One region of the Ureibacillus sp. GCM10028918 genome, then DNA from elsewhere that is predicted to be linked to it. Evidence: riboswitches for the same ligand, from Rfam matches in the RefSeq annotation. Region 1 holds a riboswitch; each other region holds the start of a gene.
The links. Region 1 has a riboswitch for S-adenosylmethionine ahead of ACFQU5_RS09275 (O-acetylhomoserine aminocarboxypropyltransferase/cysteine synthase family protein). Riboswitches for the same ligand answer to the same signal wherever they lie in the genome.
Positions count from the first base shown of each region.

Region 2: linked by a shared signal. The riboswitch ahead of ACFQU5_RS15110 (bifunctional homocysteine S-methyltransferase/methylenetetrahydrofolate reductase) and the one ahead of ACFQU5_RS09275 (O-acetylhomoserine aminocarboxypropyltransferase/cysteine synthase family protein) in region 1 are both predicted to bind S-adenosylmethionine.
Region 3: linked by a shared signal. The riboswitch ahead of metA (homoserine O-acetyltransferase MetA) and the one ahead of ACFQU5_RS09275 (O-acetylhomoserine aminocarboxypropyltransferase/cysteine synthase family protein) in region 1 are both predicted to bind S-adenosylmethionine.

Region 1 covers NZ_JBHTFK010000007.1:25,192-28,473, forward strand. The annotation lists gene nfsA (oxygen-insensitive NADPH nitroreductase) at 1-161, opposite strand, end outside; gene ACFQU5_RS09270 (glycerol-3-phosphate acyltransferase) at 291-923, opposite strand; SAM riboswitch class I at 1,078-1,186, shown strand; gene ACFQU5_RS09275 (O-acetylhomoserine aminocarboxypropyltransferase/cysteine synthase family protein) at 1,298-2,599, shown strand; gene ACFQU5_RS09280 (hypothetical protein) at 2,849-3,238, shown strand.
Region 2 covers NZ_JBHTFK010000018.1:25,760-29,041, forward strand. The annotation lists gene ACFQU5_RS15110 (bifunctional homocysteine S-methyltransferase/methylenetetrahydrofolate reductase) at 1-1,461, opposite strand, end outside; SAM riboswitch class I at 1,675-1,774, opposite strand; gene hemG (protoporphyrinogen oxidase) at 1,861-3,258, opposite strand.
Region 3 covers NZ_JBHTFK010000017.1:150,679-153,960, forward strand. The annotation lists gene ACFQU5_RS13660 (AAA domain-containing protein) at 1-710, shown strand, start outside; gene ACFQU5_RS13665 (hypothetical protein) at 723-1,499, shown strand; SAM riboswitch class I at 1,607-1,716, shown strand; gene metA (homoserine O-acetyltransferase MetA) at 1,818-2,756, shown strand; gene ACFQU5_RS13675 (MBL fold metallo-hydrolase) at 3,064-3,282, shown strand, end outside.

The sequences.
Region 1 (3,282 bases):
TCTTCATCTGTTACCCAAATTACACTATAGGCTTGTACAAAGTGAGAACTCGCTGCCATTTGAGCCGTTTGGATTAAATCCACAACTGTTTCTTTTGGAATTGCTTCACCTGTATATTTTCTTACAGACGTATGACTGCGTAATAAATCTTTTGCTGACATTTCATTTCCTCCCCTTAAAAAAATGCATAATTAAAGCCTTACAGAGCAAGGTGCTCCATAAGGCTATATTAGTATATTTTGTTATTTTTTCAAAGAAGAAGGGTTTCTAGAAGTTTTCCCCGGTCTAGCTCAGCCCTTCTTCTTAAAAGCCGATGTAACTTTCGGTTCTGTACCTGAACGTATGCGGTTGATATTTTCGAAGTGAAGATAAAGGGCAATTAAAAATAAAGCCAGAGTAATGATAAAGGGCCATATTGTCGGTTCGCCTAGAAGCGCAGTTACTACGAATAAAATGTACAAAAGGAAAACGCCAATCAGCAAATAATTCGTTAAAAGTGATGCAACCACAAAGGCAAGTACAGCAAGTAACCCGAATTTCCAATCAAGTGCAATAAAAATGCCGATTAAGGAAGCAGTCCCTTTTCCACCACGAAATTTCATATGGATCGGGAAGTTATGGCCCAGGATGACAGCTGCCCCAATAAGGTATAGTAAAAGAGATGTTTGTTCATCGGTAAAAGAGCCAGAGTTTACTAAGTATATACGCAGCAAAACAATAGCCACTGCCCCTTTTCCAATGTCAATCAAAGCAACGAGTGCACCATATTTCCAACCTAGGGACAGGGTGGCGTTAGATGCTCCTGCATTGCCATGACCAACTTCCTTTAAGTTAACGCCCGATAATAATCTGGCAATATTAGAGCCGTGAATGCAGCCGATTAGGTAACCTGCTAAAAGTATAATAATAATGGCAGAAAGCAAAGTGAAAACTCCTTTCGAAAAAAGTGCTTTTTACAATATACTCTATGATTATATAAGATGTTTCAGATATTATCGAAATATTTTAAAAATGTAGTTGACACAGTTGATTACTATGAATTATAGTAAGTTCTAACGATGGAACATGAATCAAATACCTTTATCCAGAGAGGCGGAGGGACTAGGCCCTACGATGCCCAGCAACCGGCGTATTTACGCAAAGGTGCTAATTCCTACAGATTTTGATTAGATCTGAAAGATAAGGGGAGGAAAAATTGCAACTTTGCAGCCCTCTTCTTAGAAGAGGGCTTTTGTTTTTCCATAAGGTCCTCCTCAAAAAAAGATCTGCCATCGATTCTAATTTAGGAGGAAGAAACATGTCACAACAACGACCGGAAACACAATTGCTTCATGGTGGGCAAACACCTGATCCAGTGACAGGAGCAATCGCAGTACCCATTTACAGAACAACGGCGTATGCTTTTGAAAGTACGGAGCACGCGCGGAAATTGTTCGCCCTGGAACAACCCGGAAATATCTACTCGCGTATTATGAACCCGACTGTTGATGTCTTTGAAAAACGTGTTGCATTGCTTGAAGGAGGGGCAGCTGCAGTTGCCTTGTCGTCAGGTGCGGCTGCAATAGCCTTTTCTATTTTGAATGTAGCTGGTACCGGGGATGAAATTGTCTCGGCAGGTTCGTTATATGGGGGTACGTATAACTTACTTGCAAATACTTTACCACGCTACGGCATTACAACTGTATTTGTAGATGAAAGCAATCCAGAGAATTTTGAAGCGGCGATTACGGACAAAACAAAAGCAATCTTTGCAGAAACGGTTGGTAATCCAAGTCTCAACATTTTAGATATTGAACGAGTAGCGGAAATTGCTCATGCGCATGGACTTCCGTTAATCATCGATAATACCTTCCCATCCCCATACGGATCAAACCCGATTGAATTTGGAGCAGATGTTGTTGTACATTCTGCAACAAAATGGATTGGTGGTCATGGTACGACAATTGGAGGTATCGTAGTGGATGCCGGTAAATTTGACTGGACAGGTGGACGCTTCCCAGGCTTCACTGAACCGGATGAGTCATATCATGGCATTCGTTTTGGGATTGATACAGCGGGTGCTGCCTTTGCAACAAAATTGCGTGTTCAATTATTGCGCGACTTCGGTCCAACCCTTAGTGCAGACAGTGCATTTAACTTCCTGCAAGGTCTAGAAACGCTTCATTTGCGTTATACAAAACACGGAGAAAATGCACAGAAGGTTGCACAATACCTTGATAACCACTCATTCGTGGAATATGTCAATTATCCAGGCAAAGAAAACTTCCCATCGCATTCATTAGCGAAAAAATACTTAAAAAATGGTTTCGGCTCCATGCTTACATTTGGCATTAAAGGTGGCCGCGAAGTGGGAAGTAAAGTGATTGATCATGTGCAGCTATTCTCTCATGTAGCCAATGTAGGAGATGCCAGATCTCTAATTATTCATCCAGCTTCAACAACACATCAACAACTATCTCCAGAAGAGTTAAAAGTGGCAGGTGTATCTGAAGAGCTCATTCGCTTATCAGTTGGACTAGAGGCTGTAGAAGATATCATTGCAGATTTAAAACAGGCTTTAACAAAAGCAATTGAATCTGTTTCGCAAGCAAACGTTTAATTAGAATACAAGGATTGGTGAAATAGACTTTTCACTTCATTCGTAAAAGGGATCTTTTCACCAATTCTATCAAGTGCCATTCATTCGGCTATCTAGACTTGAATACCAAGTAAGTCTATTTGTTTTATTGACATAAAGGTGTCTGATTTGTATAATAATTAATATAGAGCAAAATTATCGGAATTAAAATCAGTCACTTACAATCTAATAGTCGGGTTGTTTTAACGGGTGTAAAAGGAGTGTTGTTAAATGGGGAATATTTATAGCGCGCAAAATTTTGCGGCATATTTGATATATGAACTAAATGAAAAAGGTACGTTTATTAATTCGTTCTCACTTCAGCGCCTATTAGCTGTAGTAGATAATCTTTGGTACAAAAACTTTGGACATACAGCCTTTGAAGAAGAAACTACAAATTTTATAGAAAAGAATTATTATGTAAAAGAAGTTTTCGAGGCATATAAAGAGTTTGAAGATCAGCATCTACTAATACCAGCTAAAGAATGGCATTTAGAATATGGTCAATTCCAGCTTGTTCATCGCCCATATGGGGTGCCCAAGTTCACAACAAAAGAATTGCTTGTCATTAACAGAGTAGTTAGTAAAATTCGTAAGTATACTTTATATAAAGCGTCCTGATAATCTCCCATTTAACAACAGCACCATGATTTATTGGAAGTATT
Region 2 (3,282 bases), on a different contig from region 1:
GTGTTCTATTTTCTTTTCTAGACGCGCCACCGCTCGATCAAGTACTCGAACATTTGGATTAAAGGCTGCAGCTACAGAAAAGTTTGCCTTTTTACGTAAAGGTTTACCTGAGAAAGAGATTCCTTCATTTAATTTTTTAATTAATGAAATTAACTCCATGGACGACACATCATAAACGCTAGTTGCCCCTGGAAAATCACCTACTTTTGTTGGGTCTCCTGTTACAGTTAAAATATCATGTAAACCCAGTGCATTTAACCCCATTATGTGCGACTGTAATCCAATTAAATTACGATCACGGCAAGTAATATGAGGCATTGTTCGGATACCATGCTGCAGCTTCAAAATAGAGCCCATCGCAACATTACTAATACGAGGAGATGCCAATGAATTATCCGCCATCATTATAATATCCGCACCTTCGCTATAGAGTGTCTTGGCCCCTTCCACGAAGGCTTCAATCTCTAAATGTCTTGGTGTATCCAATTCAACAATGACAGAACGTTCACGTTTTACCTTTTCGTGAAGCGGTTCTAAATTACTAGGTTCTGCCTCTCGAATGAAGATTTCCTTTTGCACTTTCGCAATCTTCACTTCAATTGGCTTTAAATGCCTTAGTTTTTTTTTCGCTGCTTCAATATGCTTTGGCGTTGTGCCACAGCATCCACCAATCAGTCGAACACCTTGGTTTCGTAGCTGCACAGCCGCTCTTGCAAAGTAATCAACTTCTGATTCATAAATCACTCGCCCCTCTTCGATATCTAATAAAGACGCATTTGGGTAAGCAGATAAAAATGCCTTTTCCGGTAATTCAACTCCTTCAAATGCTTGAAGTGTATGATGAGGACCTAATCGACAGTTAACCCCAACGATATCAGCCCCCAAATCTTGAAGATCTTTAAGGGCTTCATTTAAGTTCATCCCATTTATCAGTACGCCAGGTTCAGGCATGGATACTTGTGCAATGATGGGTAATGAAGTTACTGTGCGCAGCATTTTAATCGTTTCGGTTAACTCCTCAAGATTATAATAAGTTTCAAGTAAAAGTCCATCTACCTTCCCGTCAATTAAAGCTCTTGTTTGCTCTTTAATAGCCGCTAGTATCTCATCAAGTGTCACATCACTTTTACGCACACCACGTATTGCCCCGATTGACCCCAAAATAAACTGATTGCCGTTCCCCACTGCCTTTTTTGCGATGGAAACTGCTGCTTCATTAATTTCCTTTACTCTAGCTTGCAGACCATAGCGTGCGAGTTTAATAGCATTTGCACCGTATGTATTAGTTTGAATCACATCAGCTCCAGCAGTTATATATTCAAGATGGATTTGTTCAATTAAATCAGGTTTTATAATATTCATTTCTTCATGGCAATTATCTAGACCATATGAATATAGTAGAGTCCCCATTGCTCCATCGGCTGTTAATACTTTTGTTTTTAACACTTCAAGTAGCCCCATACATCCCATCCCCTTTTTCATTCTAAATATTCCGTTTATTTAATGCGGTGTAATAGTTTTTCACGTACCTTATTTAATGAATATCACATGAAAAATTAATACTTTTAGAACTTCTCAATTTATCTCATAGCAACATCATCCGTATAAACCTTCTTATTTCCATAAAAAAATAAAAGCCTTCTTATGAAAAGAAGGCTTTTGTTTTTGCTATCCTCCTCATCTTTCGGCTTATGCCGCTGGATTTAGCACCTTACAATTTTTGTTGGTTGCTGAAGCTTCATCGGGCCAGTCCCTCCACTTCTCTTGATAAGAGTTCTATTTAGTTTTAATATGTTAAAACGTATCATATCTTTAAAATGCGATTTCGTCAATAAGTTTTCAGACTTTTGAGATATTACTCTACTTTTGGATTGCTGCTAGACTTTTCAGTATTTTATCGGCTGTGTTTTTTCCATTTTCAATACAAGCCCCAATTCCTACACCAAAATAGGAGCTCCCTGCAATATAGAGATTTGGATATTTTGAATTTAAGTCGACTAATAAGGAGTCCAACGCTTCCTTATGAGCTAAATCATACTTTGGCATCATATTGATCCATCTCGCTACATTCACCACTATCGGTTCATCTTGGATATTAAGGCTTAGCTTCACATCTTCTAATGCAACTTTCGTTAACTCTTCCGTTGTCATTGCAGCTAATTCTTCGTATCGAGGATTCGTGTTTTTATAGAATAATCTAACGAGCAAATTGCCATCCGAAGAAGTGTGCTTCCATTTCCTGCTAGTCCATGTTGATGCATTACAAACTAAACCACTATTATGAGACACGATAAAACCCGTCCCATCGGCAGGTAAAATCGAATCCGGTAGACTAAAGCCCAAATACATTGTTAGAGCTGAAGCATTCGTAAACTTACCTAAGTCCCGATCAAGTTCTTCATCATTTAATATACTTTTAACAACGTTATTCGGCACTGCTAGTACAACCACATCTGCTTGTACCATTTCCCCATTGGAAAACTTCACATTATATAACGCACCATTTTTCTTCACACTTGTTGTTTCAATGTTTTTATAGAATTCCACTTCAGGAAGAAGTTCCTCCAGGCGATTGATTAGAGCTGAAAGTCCATTTCGAAATGAAATAAATTTTTTATTGGCTGCCTTATCAAACTGCTCTCTATTTGCTTCAAAACCCTTCATGATGCTGCCATACTTGTCCTTATAATCAACCAAATAAGGTAATGTGGATGCAAGAGATAACTGATATAAGTCGCCGGAGTACACCCCTGCAAGGACCGGGGCAATTTGCTTCTCGACTATTTCTTTTCCTAAGAAGTACTCTAGAAAGTCCCCTATTGAACTATCCTTTGTAAAACGATCATTAGGGATTTCAGCATCCTGTAAAACACGCTGTTTTCCTTCTTCAGAAACTAAAGTACTTGCCTGCAAGGATTCCAAGCTCATTGGTATACCAAATGTAGAACCTGCTGGAATCGCATGTAATTCATTATTTGTATGAATATACGATATACCCGTTTCGTTATATACTAATTCCGATTCAAAATCGAGCTCTTTTATAAGTTCAAGGACATTTGGGTGACGAGCAACAATAGAATCGGCACCCGTTTCCATAATAAAGCCGGATTCACGCACAGTATGCATTTTTCCACCCATATAAGAATTCTTCTCTGCTAGTATGTAGCGAATCGGCTCACCACTCGGTGCTTGACGTTTTAAATAATGTAGTGTGCAAAGACCTGTTATTCCTCCACCTACAACAACAACTGTTTTCATAAAGACACTCCTAACCGTTCATTC
Region 3 (3,282 bases), on a different contig from region 1:
AAATGCTTGCGATTCAATATCGTATGCATGAAAACATTATGAAGACTATTTCACCATTCTATGAATATGGAAAGGATTCTTTACAATGTGGTCTTCCTGATTCAGATGCTTTACGCGACCATAAATTAGAAAGTCCAATTATTAACCGAAGTGAGCATCTATTATGGGTAGATATTCCGAACAAACAGGAATTCTTTGAAGAGCGCATGAAGGAAGGCTCAAGTTTGCTGAATGAGTCCGAGCTCCAAGTAATCCGAAATATGTTGATTGATCTGAACGAAGCAACGGCGAAAGCTAAAGACAAAGGATTAATGCCAGAAGATGAATTAAAATCTATTGGAGTAATTAGTTTTTATGCAGCACAAGTAAAACGAATTAACAGACTTATTGAACAAGAGTTGAACCTTCCTCATCTACACATTCGAACTGGTTCTGTCGATAAGTTCCAGGGAATGGAGATGGATGTGATTTTAGTAAGTATGGTTCGCAATAACGATAATAAACACGGGGATATTGGTTTTGCCAAAGATTATCGTCGTTTAAATGTTGCCTTATCACGTGCCAGGGAATTACTTGTGTTAATCGGAAGTACAGAAATGTTTGTCAACCGTCCCAAAAAAGAAGAGACCCGTAAAATGTATAAAACACTTCTAAATACAGTGAAGTCACAAAATGGGTATCGAAATACAATTGAGAGTTTTATTTCATAAAAGGAGAACACGATGGAACTACAATCCTTACAGCAGAAGCTTGAGTTAGAATTAACAAATAAATCAAAAGCTGTGATACTAGAATCTGATACTTGGTGTGTTCCTGTTCGTACATTAGAAGTCACATATAAGCCAGTCAGACGAACGAAAATGGATATTTTAATGAAAATGCTCTTTCTATCATTGAAAGATACAAAATTTCAAAGTTCCGAACAAATCAGCGAAATACTCCTCGTAGAGCAGCTTTTTGTGGAAGATTTGTTATCGAAAATGCAAAAGACAGGGTTAATTGAGAAAGTGGATTCATACTTTCAATTAACAGAAAAAGGGCAAAAGCAGTTTGCCAATGGGGTATTTGAAGAGGAGCAGGAGGCAACCTCCACCGAGATTTTATATAGTTCTACGCATAAGAACTTTTTAGTCGGGGATATAGAAGAAGTGCTGGAATTTGAAGATTTTCCAGAGCAAATTTTCCGTTATCAAATTCAAAAAGATGAACTTCCTATCGATGATCGCTTTATGGTAGAAGCAATTCGTTCGAAAAAAGATGACAATGATGAAGAAATTGAGGATGAGCGGGAAAAACTTTTTATCACTTCCATTGATTCTGTCGAAGATGTCCAAGTAAATGACGTGCCATGTGTAGAATTTCTGCTTTATGATGAAGAAAAGGATTTATTCTTCTCTCGTGTTTGGAATACGTTGATGAAAAAGTGGGATGATCATTTAGAAAACCTCATCCAGGAAAATGAAAAATCATCATGGAGACAAAAATTACCATTAGACTGATGGTCTCAAGTAAAGACTCTATGTAAAAATTCGATTAATTGAATTAATTGAAATCTAGAATATTGCAAATATATATGAACCGTGTTACGATTAGTTTAATTTCATCTATCTTATCAAGAGAAGCAGAGGGATATGGCCCGATGAAGCTTCAGCAACCTCTAACATCGTTAGAAAGGTGCTAATTCCAGCAAGACATAAGTGTCTTGGGAGATAAGAGTGCGCGTATATCTAATACCCTCTCATTCTCACGCTGGAATGGGAGGTTTTTTATTGTATAGATAGAATGAATTTGGCATGTTAAGAAATGGGGGAACAAGAATGCCGATTAATATACCAAAGAATTTACCTGCTGGGGAAATATTGCGCAAAGAGAAAATTTTCGTTATGGAAGAAGATCGCGCAAGCACACAACAAATTCGACCATTAAATATTTTAGTTTGTAATTTAATGCCTGAAAAAGAGAAAACGGAGTTACAGCTATTACGTTTACTAGGGAATACACCATTACAAACAAATGTTACATTTTTAAACACTGCTACATATGCTTCTAGAAATGTTTCGAAATCACATTTAGATACTTTTTATAAGACCTTTAACGAAATTAAGCATCGCAGATTCGATGGCATGATTATTACAGGTGCTCCAGTTGAACGTATGGAATTTGAGGATGTAATCTATTGGGAAGAAATTAGTGACATTATGGATTGGGCTAAAGTGAATGTTACTTCCTGTATGTATATTTGTTGGGGCGCACAGGCGGCCCTTTATAAACATTTCAATATCGGAAAATTTGAGCTTCCTAAAAAATGCTCGGGCATATATTCCCATGTGATTACTGATTTAACTGTCGATTTAGTGCGCGGATTTAGTGATGAATATGTTGCACCGCACTCTCGCCACACTTCTGTTTCGTTAGAGGAAGTGCGTAATCATCCGGAATTGCATTTACTTAGCTACTCAGAAGAAGCGGGTCCATTTATTGTACAATCAAAAGACACGAAGCATATTATGATCACTGGCCATTTAGAATATGATGCGACAACGTTGGCAGATGAATATGCACGGGATATAGAAAAAGGGGACTCGGTAGACATTCCCGTGAACTACTTCCCGGATAATGACCCGAACAAGACACCCAAAAATACTTGGCGGGCTCAATCATATCTTCTTTTCTACAACTGGTTAAACTACTATGTTTACCAAGAAACACCATTTGATTGGCACTATGTTGAGGATACGATAGAATTCCATATTTAGTAAGTGAGCCATGTGTTTAAAACACATGGCTTTTCTATTTGGAAATTTATTTCCGGTATTGAGATGATTTTATTTGTGGAAGGATTATTGTGTTTCATACTATTAATTACCACCACTTTTTGCCAGTAATAGATGACTTTTTGTATTCATCATGATAATGAATAACAAATTCTCAAGCAGTACATCATTTTTGCCCATCAATTACTTCCAAATCTGATTAAACCCTACAATTTTGTGGAAATAAATCATTATAGAATGAATATTCATCGGGTTTAGAGAAAAAATACTATTGGAAGGGGGCAAAATTATGTCTGAACAAATGAATTATGGTGAGGATTATAAGTATATACCCATGACCTCGGTTTCAAGTGGAAAAGGTCAAGAAGTAAGACCTGATATATACTCTTTTACAATTCAGGTAGTCAATGTGTGTATGATTGGCGAAGCAAACAATTCAACAGGCTGGACATTAGTGGATGCAGGGATGCCTAAATCTGTTAATACCATCATTAAAGAAGCAGAAAAG